DNA from 3 places in the Thalassobaculum salexigens DSM 19539 genome. Region 3 is predicted to be linked to each of the others. Evidence: riboswitches for the same ligand, from Rfam matches in the RefSeq annotation. Region 3 holds a riboswitch; each other region holds the start of a gene.

Region 1 (4,753 bases), on a different contig from region 3:
ATCTTTCGGACCTGTGTTGAGTCCTGGCCGTCGGCGGCCAGCATCACCTCGGCCAGGGTGATCGGCTTCTGCAGGCGGATGCAGCCCGAGCTGAAGTTGCGGACCGACTTGGCGAACAGTTCGCGCGCCGGGGTGTCGTGCAGATAGACGTCGAACTGGTTGGGGAACATGAACTTCACCTGACCCAGGGCGTTCTTCTCGCCCGGCGCCTGGCGCAGTCGGTAGGGGAACCGGCCCTTGGGGATGGCGGCCCAGTCGACGCTGGCCGGGTCGACCCGCGGCGCGCCGTCCTGGTAGCCCGCATAGAGCTCGTAGCCGCCAGCGGTCAGGTAGGACGGATCCTTCTTGATCTTCGGCAGCAGGTCCTGGGCCGCGATCTTCGCCGGCACGCTCCAGGTCGGGTTGAACTCCAGGTAGCGGATCGTGTCGCTGAAGATCGGCGTCTCCCGGTAGGGGCGGCCGACGATCACCCGCATGGCCAGCCGGGTCACCCCGCCGACCACATAGTCGAGCTCGAATCCGGCCATATTGACGAACACATGGTCGTCGCCGAATTCGTCCGGCATCCAGCGGAACCGTTCCATGTTGAGCACGATCTGACGGATGCGGTCCCGCACCGGCACGTTCATCGCCGCCACCGTCTTGGCGCCGATGGCGCCGTCGGCATCCAGCCCGTGGCGGCGCTGGAACTGGCGCACGGCGCTTTCCAGGGCCGGGTCGTAGAGGTCCGTCGCTCCGGAGGCCGGCGTCAGGTCGGCGGTGGAGGAGAGGCGGCGCCGCACTTCGGAAACCCGGGGATCGGTCATGCCCGGTTTCAGGGTCGGACCCTCCGGCACCGGGTGCCAGCCGCCGGAGCGGGCCAGCGCGCGGTAGTCCAGCAGCAGCCGGCGCAGGCGGCGGTAGATCGGATTGCCCGGCGCCAGATCGGCCATCGCCTTGGCGGTTTCGGGCGCGGCATGCACCGCGTCCAGCAGCGCCAGCCCGTCGACGTCGCGCGGGAACACGAACAGCTCCGGATCGACCTTCTTCGGTGCCACCCGGCCGGCCTGCAGGTCGGTCAGATAACGCAGCAGCGTCCGGCTGACCGCCTGGTCCAGGCTCTCCGGCGAGTCGGCGGCGGGAAGCGTGTAATCGGCTGGACGCAGACCCTGGCGCTCGGCCCGTTCCAGGACCCGGACGACGGCGGCACCCTTGGCGTTGAGCGTCGGGACCTCATTCTCCTCGACCCAGGCATACCCGTCCGTCCGTGTGGCGAGGAACGCTGCAACGACCGCGTCCGGCGCGAAGTCAGCCGTCGAGTCCGGCGTTGGATCCGAACTCTGGGCGAGCGCCGGCGCCGTCAGCGAAATCAGAAGGGCCAGCGCGGCGGCGAGGATGGCACGGACTGGGGTCGGGCCGGTCATTCGAAGGCTCCCGCGTTCCGGTTGTCTGAAGGGTCGATGGTTCAACGGAACCCTATGACGTTAAAGCGAAGATTGACAGGCCGACCCCTCGACCGTAGCGTCCGGCCGTCAATCGCATGTGGTGTCCCGACCCACGAGACAGGGTCGGGATGAAACGGGAAGCCGGTCAGACTCCGGCACTGCCCCCGCAACGGTAGGCGAGGTTGATCCGTCGCAGAACGCCACTGTGCCGCCATGGCATGGGAAGGCGCGGCAGGATCTGGACCCCCGGGTCCGCCCTCGCGAGTCCGGAGACCGGCCACGGCGTGAAACCTCGATATCGCGGGGCGCGATGATCGGGTTCGGCCGTGGACCCGTGTCCCGGGCCGTCCCCTTCCATCCCTTCCGTCGATGTCGCTTTGCAACGCCGCGCGGGTGTGCGTCGGACGAGGAGGATGGAATGACTTTCGAGAACCGCCTGATCACGGGCCGATCCCTGACAGGAGCAGCGCTGGTCGCCGCTCTGATGGCCGCCGGGGCGCTCCCGGGGCAGGCCCAGCAGATTGGGGGCCAACAGGTCGGGGCCCAGCAGGTGGCGGCCGGCGAGCGGGCCGCCGTGAGCACGTCGGACGAGGTGATCGTCACCGCCTCGCGCATCGCGGAGACCGCCGACGAGACCCTGGCGCCGGTCAGTGTGATCACCCGCGAGGAGATCGAGCGCCGCCAGATCCGCTCCGTGCCGGATGCCCTGCGCCGGGTACCGGGCCTGACCCTGACCAACAACGGCGGGGTGGGCAAGGCGACCTCGGTCTTCCTGCGCGGTGCCGAGAGCGACCACGTGCTGGTGCTGATCAACGGCGTGAAGGTCGGCTCGGCGACGCTCGGCACCTTCAATTTCGAGAGCCTGTCGATCGACGACGTGGAACGGATCGAGGTCGTGCGCGGCCCGCGCTCCCACCTCTACGGCTCCGAGGCGCTGGGCGGCATCATCCAGATCTTCACCCGCAAGCCGACCGAGACGACCCGCGCCCATGCCAGCGTCGGCTATGGCAGCAACGATACGATGGAAGGGACCGCCGGCTTCTCCGGCCGGGCCTCCGGTATCGGCTTTTCGGCCAGCACCAACTACATCCGCACCGACGGCATCAACTCCTGCGGCAACGGCACGACCGTTCCAGGCGGCGGCTGCTTCGCCAACCAGCCGGACAAGGACGGCTTCGAGCGGAGCTCGGTAACTGGCGCGCTCGACTACGCTTTCTCTAATGGTATCAAGATGGAAGCGACCGGTCTTTATGCGACGAGTGAGAACGAGTACGACGGCTCGACCTCCAACGAATCCGAGGCGGTGAATTATGTGCTCGGTCTGCGTGCCCTGGCCTCGCCGACCGACTTCTGGGATGTGACCGTCGCCGCCGGCCACACCGTGGACGACGCCGATAACTTCCTCGATGGAACATACGAATCGACGTTTGAAACAGAGCGCAACTCACTGTCTTTGCAGAATGATCTCTATCTTCTGGAAGATCAGGTGACGACGCTCGGCGCCGACTTCCAGCGCGATCTGGTCGGTGGCTCGACCGACTATGTGGAGGACAGCCGCGACAATACGGGCGTGTTCGCCCAGCACCGGGCCGAGTTCGGCCGCCACACCGTCCAGCTCAGCGGCCGGGTGGACGAGAACGAGCAGTTCGGCGGTCATCTGACCGGCGGTGCCGCCTATGGCTACCGGATCACCGACAACCTGCGGGCGACGGCCTCCTATGGCACCGCGTTCAAGGCGCCGTCCTTCAACGATCTGTATTATCCGGGCTTCGGCAACGAGGACCTGGAGCCGGAGCGCTCGGAGAGCGCCGAGATCGGCCTGGCGGCCAAGGTCGGCGGCTTCGAGTTGGGGGCGAACCTGTTCCACACCGAGATCGACGACCTGATCGCCTATGACAGCTCGATCTTCGCTCCGGCCAATGTCGACAAGGCGCGGATCACCGGCCTGGAGCTGACCGCCTCGGGCGAGGTGGCGGGCTTCCTGCTGTCGGCCGGCGCCACCTTCCTCGACCCGGTGAACGCGTCGGGCGGCGCCAATGACGGCAACCAGTTGCCGCGTCGGGCCGAGCAGGTCTACACCCTGTCCGTCGACCGGGAGCTGGGCGGTCTCGGCTTGGGTCTCGGTGAGTTCGCGGTCGGCGGCGACGTCCATCACGAGAGCGAGCGCTACGACAATCTGGCCAACACCACCAAGCTGGACGCCTATACCACCCTCGACCTGCGCGCGAGCTGGGAGGCGACGGAGAACTGGGGCGTGGACGTCAAGCTCTCCAACCTGTTCGACGAGGACTACAAGACGGCGGCCTATTACAACCAGCAGGGCCGGGCGTTCTTCCTGCGCCTGACCTACCGGCGCTAGGCCATGAGGCGGATGGTGCTCGCGTTGGTCGCCGGCCTGCTCTGGGCGGGTCCGGCCGCCGCGGCGCCATCCACCCCCGCCGTGGTGTCCATTGACTACTGCGCCGACCAGTATGTGCTGGCGCTGGCCGACCGGGGGCAGATCCATGGCGTGTCGCCCCGCGCCCGCCAGGCCTTCTCCTATCACCGGGAGCGGGCCGCCGACGTGCCTGTGGTCGAGCCGGTGGCCGAGGCCATCCTGCATGCCGGGCCGGATCTGGTGGTGCGGTTCTGGGGCGGCAACCAGCGGCTGGTCTCGATGCTGGAGCGCGTCGGCGTCGACACGGTCAACATCCTCTACGGTCACGATACCGAGACCATCTTCGGCAACCTGACCAAGGTGGCGTCGGCGTTGGGTCGCGCGGACGAGGCCTCCGGACTGATCGCCGACCAGCGCGCCCGCATCGCCGCCCTGGAGGCCAGACCACGGCTGAACCTGCGCGCACTCTACCTGACGCCCAGCGGCACCACCGGCGGGGCCGGCACCGATGTGGACGGCATGATCCGGCTCGCCGGGCTGGAGAACATGGCCGCCGAGCTGGGCTATCGCGGCTGGCGCACGGTCTCGCTGGAGGAACTCCTGATGAACCCGCCGGACGTCTTCATCGGCAGCTTCTTCGACGACGCCGACGTGTCCCGCTCCTCCTGGTCGCCGGCGCGCCATCCGCGTCTGGCCCGGATGATGGGGGACGTGCGCACGGTGCCGGTGCCCGGAAGGTTCCTGTCCTGCAGCGGCCTGTTCTCCGTCGATGCGGCCGAATACATCCGCGCGACCCTGGACGGTACGCGATGAGCGGGGCGGTGGAGATCGGCGACCGGGTCCTGCTGCCCGTGCTGGCCGTGGTGCTGCTCGCGGCGGCCCTGGTGTCCCTGTGCATCGGCGCTGCGCCGCTGTCGCCCGCCGACGTGCTGTCGGCCCTGCTCGGCGGCGG
Region 2 (4,753 bases), on a different contig from region 3:
TGGCCGATGCCTGCGACACGGTGGTGGTCTCGCTGCCGACCCTGGCGATCTTCCGCCAAGCCCTGGACGACCTGCTCGCCGGCGGCGCGCTGAAGACCCTGGTGAACACCTGTACCGTCGGCGGGCCCTTCGTCGCCGAGGTCGAACGGCTCTGCGCCGAGCGCGGCGTGACGGTGATCGACGCGCCGATCAGCGGCGGACCGGCCGGTGCCGCCGCCGGCACCCTCGCCGTCATGGTGTCCGGCGATCCGGAGACGGTGGCCCGGCTCGACCCGGTGTTCCGCGCCTGGGGGCCCACGGTCGTGGTGGCGGGCGACACACCCGGCGCGGCCCAGACCATGAAGCTGACCAACAACATCCTGTTCGCGGTCGGCCTTGTCGCGACGTCCGAGGCCATGACCATGGCCGAGAAGGGCGGCATCGCGCCGGAGACCATGCTGCAGGTGCTGAACAACGGCACCGGCAAGAACTTCGCCACCACCAACGTGTTCCCCAACAACATCGTCCCGGGCAGCTTCGATTTCGGCGCGACGGTCGAGATCCTGATGAAGGACGTGAACCTCGCCATCGAGCAGGGCGAGTCGCTGGGCGTGCCCATGTGGGTGTGTCAGGCGGCCCGGCTGGTCATGCTGCATGGCAAGTTCCAGGGGCGGGCCGATCAGGATCTGTCTCGGATCGTGGAGATCGTGCGGGACGGGACGAAGAGCTAGTTCCCTCGCCCTTCTCTACACTCCCCGGACTTAGTTACTGTTCCGCGTGATCTGACGGAGGACCGTGCGGCCTCACGCGTGGGCCCCGGACTAAATCCGGGGAGTGAGGGAAGAGGAGTGAGTGGCCCCCCTCAGACCTCGACTTCGATCGTTCCGATGGGCTGGGTGCAGCAGGCGAGCACATGGCCCTCCTCCACCTCGTCCTCGCGGATGCCGCCGTTATGGACCATGTGGGTCTGGCCGGACGTCACATGGACCGTGCAGGTACCGCAGGAAAGCATTGACGCCATGGCGCAATCGTTACTAAATGCAGCGTTCACGGTCCCTGGATAACCAATATCTAGGGCTAAGAGGGAATTCCGGTGCAAGACCGGAGCTGCCCCCGCAACTGTAAGCGGCTAGCGGCTGTCGATGAGGGGTCACTGGTGTCCATGGGACGCTGGGAAGGCCAGACAGTCGTCCGGACCCGCGAGCCAGGAGACCTGCCGTGCGCGCATATCCGTCCCGGGCGGGGTGATCCGGAAGGCGCTTGCTGGGCTGTTGCCCGTTCCCGCAGGCCCTCCCGACTCCCCCTCCACCGACACGAGGGGTGTCCATGTCTACGCAGCTGGCCTACGACTTTGACGAAACTGGCAATTTCTCGCCCGCTCCCGCCGCGCCGAGGGCGCCGGCGACCGCCCGGCCCACGGCTCCGGCGGCTGCGGTGACACCGGCCCGGCCGGAGCCGCAGCGCGCGCCCCTGCCGCGTCCGCTGGCGAAGGCGCCCACCCCCGACGATCTGGTGCTCGACCGGGGTCGTGATTCGCTGCTGACCGAGTTCGGCAAGGCCACCCTGCGCGACCGCTATCTGATGCCGGGCGAGGACTTCCAGGCAATGTTCGCCCGGGTCTCCTGCGCCTATGCCGACGACATCGACCACGCCCAGCGGCTGTACGACGCCATGTCCCGCCTGTGGTTCATGCCGGCGACCCCGATCCTGAGCAACGGCGGCACCACCCGCGGCCTGCCGATCTCCTGCTTCCTGAACACCGTGCCGGATTCCCTCGACGGCATCGTGAACACCTGGAACGAGAATGTCTGGCTGGCGGCGAACGGCGGCGGCATCGGCACCTATTGGGGCAAGGTGCGCTCGATCGGCGAAGCGGTGAAGGGCACCGGCGAGACCTCGGGCATCATCCCCTTCATCCACGTCATGGACGGCCTGACCCTGGCGATCAGCCAGGGCTCCCTGCGGCGCGGCTCGGCGGCGGTCTATCTCGACATCCACCACCCGGAGATCGAGGAGTTCCTGGAGATCCGCAAGGCCAGCGGAGACTTCAACCGCAAGGGCCTCAACCTGCATCACGGCATCAACGTCACCGACGCCTTCATGGAGGCGGTGCGCGACGGCGCGATGTTCGACCTGAAGAGCCCGAAGGACGGCGCGGTCATGCGCCAGGTGGACGCCCGCCAGCTTTGGCAGCGCATCCTGGAAACCCGCCTGCAGACCGGCGAGCCGTACCTGCTCTACATCGACAGCGTGAACAACAACCTGCCCAAGCATCAGCGCGAGCTGGGGCTGAAAGTTTCGACGTCCAATCTCTGCAGCGAGATCACTCTGCCGACCGGTGCGGATCATTTGGGCGAGGAGCGCACCGCCGTGTGTTGCCTGTCCTCGCTGAACATCGAGACCTGGGAGCAGTGGAACGAGGAGCCGGGCTTCGTCGAGGACGTGCTGCGGATGCTCGACAACGTGCTGACCAGCTTCATCGAGAACGCCCCGGACGGCATGTCCCGGGCGCGCTACTCGGCCATGCGCGAGCGCTCGGTCGGTCTGGGCGTGATGGGCTTCCACTCCTTCCTGCAGGCTCAGGGCATCCCGTTCGAGAGCGCGCTGGCGAAGTCCTGGAACATGCGGATCTTCAAGAAGATCCGGCGCGAGGCCGATGCCGCCTCCGTGACCCTGGCCGAGGAGCGCGGCCCCTGCCCCGACGCCGCCGAGCGCGGCATGCAGAGCCGGTTCAGCCATAAGCTGGCGATCGCCCCAACCGCCTCGATCAGCATCATCTGCGGCGGTACCAGCGCCTGCATCGAGCCGATCCCGGCCAACATCTACACCCACAAGACCCTGTCCGGCGCCTTCACCGTGCGCAACCCGCACCTCAAGAAGCTGCTGGCGGCCAAGGGTGCTGACACGTCGGAGACCTGGGAGAGCATCCTGGAGCATGAGGGCTCGGTGCAGCATCTCGACTGCCTGACGGAAGACGAGAAGTCGATGTTCCGCACGGCCTTCGAGATCGATCCGCGCTGGCTGATCGATTTCGCCGCGGACCGCGCGCCGTTCATCTGCCAGAGCCAGTCGCTCAACCTGTTCCTGCCGGCCGACATCCACAAGTGGGACCTGCACATGCTGCACTGGACCGCCTGGGAGCGGGGCATCAAGAGCCTGTATTACTGCCGCTCCAAATCGGTCAGCCGGGCCGGGTTCGCCGGACAGCTCGAAGCCGTGGAGCGCCAGGCCTTCACCGTCGAGCCGACCGATTACGAGGAGTGCCTGTCATGTCAGTGAACCCCGCTGCGACCTCCCTGGTCCATCTCGACCCGCGCGAGCTGATCGGCACCGGCCGGGTCGGCCTGCTGGATTCGACCGGCACCTACGACGTCAGCCGCTACGGCTGGGCCTACGAGTTCTGGAAGCGCCAGCAGCAGACCCATTGGATGGGCGAGGAAGTGCCGCTGGGCGGCGACCTCAAGGACTGGGCCTCGCCGCGGGTGAGCGAGGCGGAGCGGGCCCTGCTGACCCAGATCTTCCGCTTCTTCACCCAGTCGGACGTGGAGGTCGGCGACAACTACCTCAAGCGCTACATCCCGATTTTCCAGCCCCTGGAAATCCAGATGATGATGGCCGCCTTCACCAACATGGAGACCGTCCATATCGACGCCTATGCCCTGCTGCTGACCACGTTGGGCATGCCGAAGGCGGAGTTCGAGGCGTTCCGCGACTACGACGCCATGCGCTCCAAGGCCGACTACATGCACACCTTCGGCGTCGGCACGGTTGGCGACGTGGCCCGCACGCTCGCGATGTTCGGCGCCTTCACCGAGGGCATGGCCCTGTTCGCCAGCTTCGCGATGCTGCTGAACTTCCCGCGACACAACAAGATGAACGGCATGGGCCAGATCGTCAGTTGGTCGGTGCGTGACGAGAGCCTGCACTGCGAGGGCATCGTGCGGCTGTTCCACGAGTGGAACCGCGAGACCGGCGCGCTGACCCCGGCGGTACGCGATGACATCGTCGACGTGGCCAAGACCATGGTGGGGCTGGAGGAAGGCTTCGTGGATCTCGCCTTCGAGCTCGGCGAGATCGAGGGCATGACGGCGCAGGACATCAAGGATTACGTCCGCTACATCGCCGACTGGCGCCTGACCCAGCTCAAGCTGCCCACCGTGTTCGGCTGTTTCGAGGCGGTGGAAGGCGGCTACCGCCAGCTCAAGCCGCATCCGCTGCCCTGGCTGGTGGAGATCCTGAACGGGGTCGAGCACGCCAATTTCTTCGAACAACGGGCGACCGAGTATTCCAAGGCCGCCAGCCGCGGAAGCTGGGACGGCGCCGACGGCGTGTGGTCGATGTTCGAGACCCGCAAGCAGGCTTAAATCCCCTCGCAGGTTCAAAGGCAAAAGAGGCGACCCTCGGGCCGCCTCTTCGCGTGAGACGTAGGTTTCCTGAGGCTTACCAGGTCGCCTTCAGGGTCAGCATGACCTCGCGGCCGGCGCCGTAGGAGCAGACGTATTCGGTCTGACAGCCGGTCACGTAACGCTTGTCCGCCACGTTGGTGGCCGACAGGTTCAGATCCAGGTTCTCGGACAGTTCGTAGCCGGCATAGAGATCGAACAGGGTGGCGTCCGGCACGGTCAGCGTGTTGGCGTCGTTGGCGTAGCTCTCGCCGCGGTGGCGCACGCCCGCACCGATCGACACGCCGTCCAGCGGGCCCTGGAAGGCGTATTCCGCCCGCAGGGTCAACTCGTGTTCCGGGATCAGGGTCGGGGTGTTGCCGATCAGCGAG
Region 3 (4,753 bases):
GGCTTCGCCACCGGACTGGGGGCGGCGGTGGCCGATGCGGGCTATGGGGCCGTGGCCGCCTTCGGGCTCACGGCGGTCTCGGATTTCCTGCTGGCTTGGCAGACGGTTCTGGCGCTTGCCGGCGGGGCGGCGCTGATCTGGCTCGGCGTCCAGTCCTGGCGCACCCGGGCGCAGGGCCCGGCCCGGACAGCCTCGGTCGGCCCGCATCCGCTCATGGCGTTCGTCCAGACCGTGGGCCTGACCCTGGCCAACCCGCAGACCATCCTGACCTTCGTCGCGCTGTTCGCCGGACTCGGGGTGGTGCTGGGAGAGCAGACCGGCTGGACACCCGCCCTGCTGCTGGTCCTCGGCGTTTTCCTGGGGTCGGGGGTCTGGTGGCTGACCCTGGCCGGGGCCGTGGGCGGCGTGCTGCGACGGCGCCTGAGCGACGGGGCGATCGGCTGGATCAACCGCGGGGCCGGCGCATTGATCGTCGGCTTCGGCCTGCTGGCGGTGGCCCGGGGCCTGGGTCTGATCTGACCGCCCTCAGTTCAGCCGGAAGACGATCGGGACGAGGGTTTCGCCGGCGACCGCATGGCCGCCGCGCGTCGCCGGCTGGAAGACCCAGGTCGTGATGGTCCGATGGGCCGCCTGGTCCAGCACCCCATGGCCGCTGCTTTCGGCCACGTCGATCCGGATGGGACGGCCCTGTCGGTCCACGGCGACGCGCAGGACGACCCGACCTTCCCAGCCGCGCTGGCGGGCCCGGAACGGGTAGTCCGGCGCCGGATTGCCGGCCGAGCCGAGGGCGAATTCCGCCGGGCTCGAGCCGGCGCCGGCAGGCTCGGAAGCGGCGCCCCGAGAGGCATCCCGGGCGGCGCTGGACGGAGCGGGAGGAGCCTCGGGCTGACCGGCCGGCAGGGCCGCGACCTGACGGGCGGGCTCGGTCCTTGAACCGGCGGCCGGCTGCGGTCGCGCGACCGGACGGGGCGGCTCGGCCACCGTCGGCGCCACAGGTTGCGCCGTCGCCGGTTGACTTGTCTCCGGTTGAGCTTTCGGCGGCTGGGCCGTGTCGGCATGGGCAACAGGGGCCTGCTCGAGCGCGATGGTCTCCGCGACGGCGGACGGGGGCGCCGTCGCCGCTGATCTCACCCGGACGGGCTCCGGCGGAGGGGGCGATCCAACCGGCGGTGCCGGGGCGGCGGCGCGGGCGCTGACCGGTCGGGGCGCCCGGACCGCCGGGGTGGCGGCGTCGGCCACCGGCATGGCCACGGCGGGCGGACCGCCCCGTTCGGCGGGGTCCGGTGCTGCCGAGCGCGGCGCCGTTCCGGGAGCAGGGGCCGGATTCGGTCGGGTGAGGGTGACCATCACGACCTCGAATGCCTGAGGCGGCGCGGCCTCCTCGGCGCCCCACAGGCCGATGGCGGCGGCGAGCGCCACGCCATGTACGGCGACCGACGCGCATACCGCCAGGGCGGCGAGGATCGGCCGCCGGGAGGGGGCGGTCGGCTCGGGGGCGAAGAGGCGGTCAGCGGCAGCCGGCATCGGAGCCTCCGCTGTTCCGCGCCCGGATCGACCAGGGCACGATCAGGGCATCGTCGCCGTCGCCGATCCGTCGGGCCTCCACCTCGAAGGCGGCGGCGATGGTCGCCGCATCCAGCGCCTCGGCCGGCGGACCCTCGGCCACCACCCGGCCCTCGTGCAGGACATAGACCCGGTGACAGAACCGGGCGGCCAGCGTCAGGTCGTGCAGCACCACCAGCGTGCCGCGGCCGTCGCGGGCGAGCCGGTCGAGCAGAAGCATGGCTTCCAGCTGGTGGCGCGGATCCAGCCCGGTCACAGGCTCGTCCAGCAGCAGCAGCGACGGCGATCCCGCCAGCACCCGGGCGAGCATCACCCGCATGCGTTCGCCGCCGGACAGGGTCGTGACGGTGCGGTCGGCCAGGTGCGTGGTGTCTGTGACGGCCAGCGCGGTCTCGACCGCCGCATGGTCGGCCTCGGAGTTGCGGGCGAGGGGCGACAGGAACGGCGTGCGGCCCAGCATGACCGTCTCGCGGGCGGAGATCGGCCATTCGCTGCGCGCGCTTTGCGGCAGATAGCCGAGGGTACGGGCGGTCAGGCGGCGGTCCAGCCCGGCGATCGGAGCGCCGTCCAGGGTGACCGAGCCCGAGGACGGCTCGGCCAGGCGGGCGAGAATTCGCAGCAGGGTGCTCTTGCCGGACCCGTTGGGCCCGAGCAGTCCGACGACCTCGCCGGGCCGAAACGACAGGCTGACCCCGTCGAGCAGGGCGCGGCCGCCGGCATGCAGGCTGACGTCGCGGGCGCTGAGGCCCGTCGTCGGGACGGATGATGAGGGAGCAAGGGCGGTATTCATGGGCGGCGGTCCGATCGCGATGGCGCATATCGCCACCGTTCGGGCCTCGGCCCTACCGTCGGAACACCCCGCCCGGCGGATGGTGACGTGTCGCGATCGGTCTCCTGGCTTACGGCTCGGACGCGAACCCCCGTCCTTCCCGGCGCATGTCCGGTGGCTCGTCGGGGGTCGCTCGCCGCTTACAGTTGCGGGGGCAGCGCCGGTCTCGCACCGGCTTCCCTGACCGGGAATCCCTGTCGGGCACCGGTCATCACGACAGCCGCAGTCTCTGGTTTCCCGCCCGGTCTTGCAAGGGATTTCGCCGCGATCCGGGGCGCCCGGCCACCAGCCCGGTCGTCAGTGCAGCAGGGCCGATCCCTCGTGATGGGTCGCAAGCCCCTCGATCCACCAGGCCTCGGGCTGCAGGTCCTCGCGCATCGGCACGATCATATCCGCGCCGGACAGGGCCTGTCCGATCGCCGCGATGTCGTCATAGGCGCGCAGGGCGGCCGAGAGCGGCAGCCAGGTCTGAGCCACCGACAGCGCCTCGTCCCGCCTGCCGCGCTGGGACAGGGCGACCGCCTGGAGGATATCGCGCTCCCCTTCGCCCAGGGTCGGGCAGCGCACACAGCCGACATCCCGCACGGTCGTCGCTTCATGCAGGGTGATCATCAGCAGCCGGTCGACCGAGTCGGTCACGTCCTCGGCCTCGATCGTGGCGAAGCCGCAGCGCAGCAGGTCGCGTGGGTCCAGCCGCGCCTTCACCGACTGAACCCAGTGCCGGATCGCCCAGACGATCAGGGCCTCGCCGGTGGTCAACCGGCAGATCGGTGTCCGCGCCGCAGACGGGCGGCGGTGAGCGGGTCGGAGTTCGGTGAGGTTGGCCATCGCAGAAATCCCTTGTTGCGACCGGTTCTCATTTGTAGATACTGAAATTGAGAATGAGTTGCAACAAGAAGGCGCGTCTCATGTCGATTTCCCTGATCCTGAGCCTAGTCACCCTTGCGTTGCTGCTGGCCACCGCCGGATGCGGTGTCGCCATCGCCGTTCTTGAACGAAAAGGCGCCGTCCCGGAATCCGTCGAGCGGGTCTTCATGGGCCTCGCCGGATCCGGGTCGGCGGTGCTCGTCTGTTCCGTGGTGCTGATCCATCCGGCGACCGGCGGCGATACCGCCTACCAAGTGGCCCTGCCGGCGGTGGCCGGCATCGCCATGGCCGCCGAGATCGATGCCTCCGAGCGTCCGGCATGCGTTCCCCTCGTCGACGGACCTGCCTATGATCGCGCCCAAGCCCGATTTGAAGGCGACGGCGCACAGGGAGAAAGCGGCCATGAAGTTTCTGTATTTCGATCACCCGGATCTCGGTGACTGGCGGCTGGGCGTTCTGTCCGGCGATGGCGTGGTCGATGTGACCGATGCCGTCGCGCATCTGCCCCACCTGGACAACCGGGGCCTGATCAATGCCGTGATCGCCGCGTACGACGAGACGAAGGGCGCGATCGAGTCGGCCGTCTCCTCCGGCAGGCCGGTGGCGCTGGACAGCGTCACGATCCGGCCGCCGCTGCCCCAGCCGCGGCAGATCGACTGCATGGCGGTGAACTACATGGAGAACGGCACCCTGACCGAGAAGCCGCTGATCAACGGCTTCCACAAGTCGCCCAGCGCGATCATCGGCACCGGCGGCACCATGGTCCTGCCGGACGTGCCGGCCGACGTGTTCGAGGGCGAGGCGGAGCTGGCGCTGGTCATCGGCAAGCGCTGCTCCAATGTCTCGGCTGACGAGGCGATGGACTACGTCTTCGGCTACATGAACTTCATCGACGGCTCGGCCCGGAATCTGCCGCCGGCCGGCAACCAGTTCTTCCAGGTGAAGTCGCGCGAGACCTTCGCGCCGATCGGCCCGTACCTGGTCACCAAGGACGAGGTGGCGGATCCCAACAACCTGGACGTTCGGCTCACCGTCAACGGCGAGACCCGGCAGTCTTTCAACACCTCCGACATGGCGCACAAGATCCCGCGCTGCATCGAGTGGCTCAGCGCCATGCATACGCTGGAGCCGGGCGATATCGTCGCCACCGGCACCAATCACCGGGGGCTCAGCCCGTTCATGGACGGCGACCGGATCGAGCTTGAGGTGGCCGGCATGGGCGTGCTGAAGGTCTCCGTCAGCGACCCGCTCAAACGCACCTGGGGCCGCGACAGCCGCCTGCAGCACAAGGAGAAGGGGCTGTCGGGCCCGTATACGCCGCAGCTCACCGGGAAATACGCGAAGTAGGGCATGGGGCGAGGGTTGCCTCTCTTTGCCTCCAGAAAAAAAACCGGACACTCCCCGGCCTTGTGTCGGGGGCTACTCCCAGAAGCGCATCGACGCTCATGAGTGTCCTGCATCGCTAGCCGCGCATGGCCGTAGGTCCCGGCACAA

The links. Region 3 has a riboswitch for cobalamin ahead of G578_RS26690 (ABC transporter ATP-binding protein). Riboswitches for the same ligand answer to the same signal wherever they lie in the genome.
Region 1: linked by a shared signal. The riboswitch ahead of G578_RS0100065 (TonB-dependent receptor domain-containing protein) and the one ahead of G578_RS26690 (ABC transporter ATP-binding protein) in region 3 are both predicted to bind cobalamin.
Region 2: linked by a shared signal. The riboswitch ahead of G578_RS0102415 (ribonucleoside-diphosphate reductase subunit alpha) and the one ahead of G578_RS26690 (ABC transporter ATP-binding protein) in region 3 are both predicted to bind cobalamin.

The regions. Positions count from the first base shown of each region.
Region 1 is NZ_AUIR01000012.1:7,749-12,501, reverse strand. It holds gene G578_RS0100070 (L,D-transpeptidase family protein) at 1-1,403, opposite strand, end outside; cobalamin riboswitch at 1,511-1,720, shown strand; gene G578_RS0100065 (TonB-dependent receptor domain-containing protein) at 1,843-3,783, shown strand; gene G578_RS23895 (ABC transporter substrate-binding protein) at 3,799-4,614, shown strand; gene G578_RS0100055 (FecCD family ABC transporter permease) at 4,611-4,753, shown strand, end outside.
Region 2 is NZ_AUIR01000012.1:522,603-527,355, forward strand. It holds gene G578_RS0102405 (NAD(P)-dependent oxidoreductase) at 1-710, shown strand, start outside; gene G578_RS28925 (2Fe-2S iron-sulfur cluster-binding protein) at 842-1,000, opposite strand; cobalamin riboswitch at 1,013-1,214, shown strand; gene G578_RS0102415 (ribonucleoside-diphosphate reductase subunit alpha) at 1,306-3,258, shown strand; gene G578_RS0102420 (ribonucleotide-diphosphate reductase subunit beta) at 3,249-4,343, shown strand; gene G578_RS0102425 (TonB-dependent siderophore receptor) at 4,420-4,753, opposite strand, start outside.
Region 3 is NZ_KE384094.1:210,284-215,036, reverse strand. It holds gene G578_RS0116200 (LysE family translocator) at 1-519, shown strand, start outside; gene G578_RS28575 (TonB family protein) at 526-1,524, opposite strand; gene G578_RS26690 (ABC transporter ATP-binding protein) at 1,508-2,353, opposite strand; cobalamin riboswitch at 2,431-2,623, opposite strand; gene G578_RS0116185 (hypothetical protein) at 2,690-3,220, opposite strand; gene G578_RS29600 (hypothetical protein) at 3,301-3,699, shown strand; gene G578_RS0116175 (fumarylacetoacetate hydrolase family protein) at 3,662-4,606, shown strand.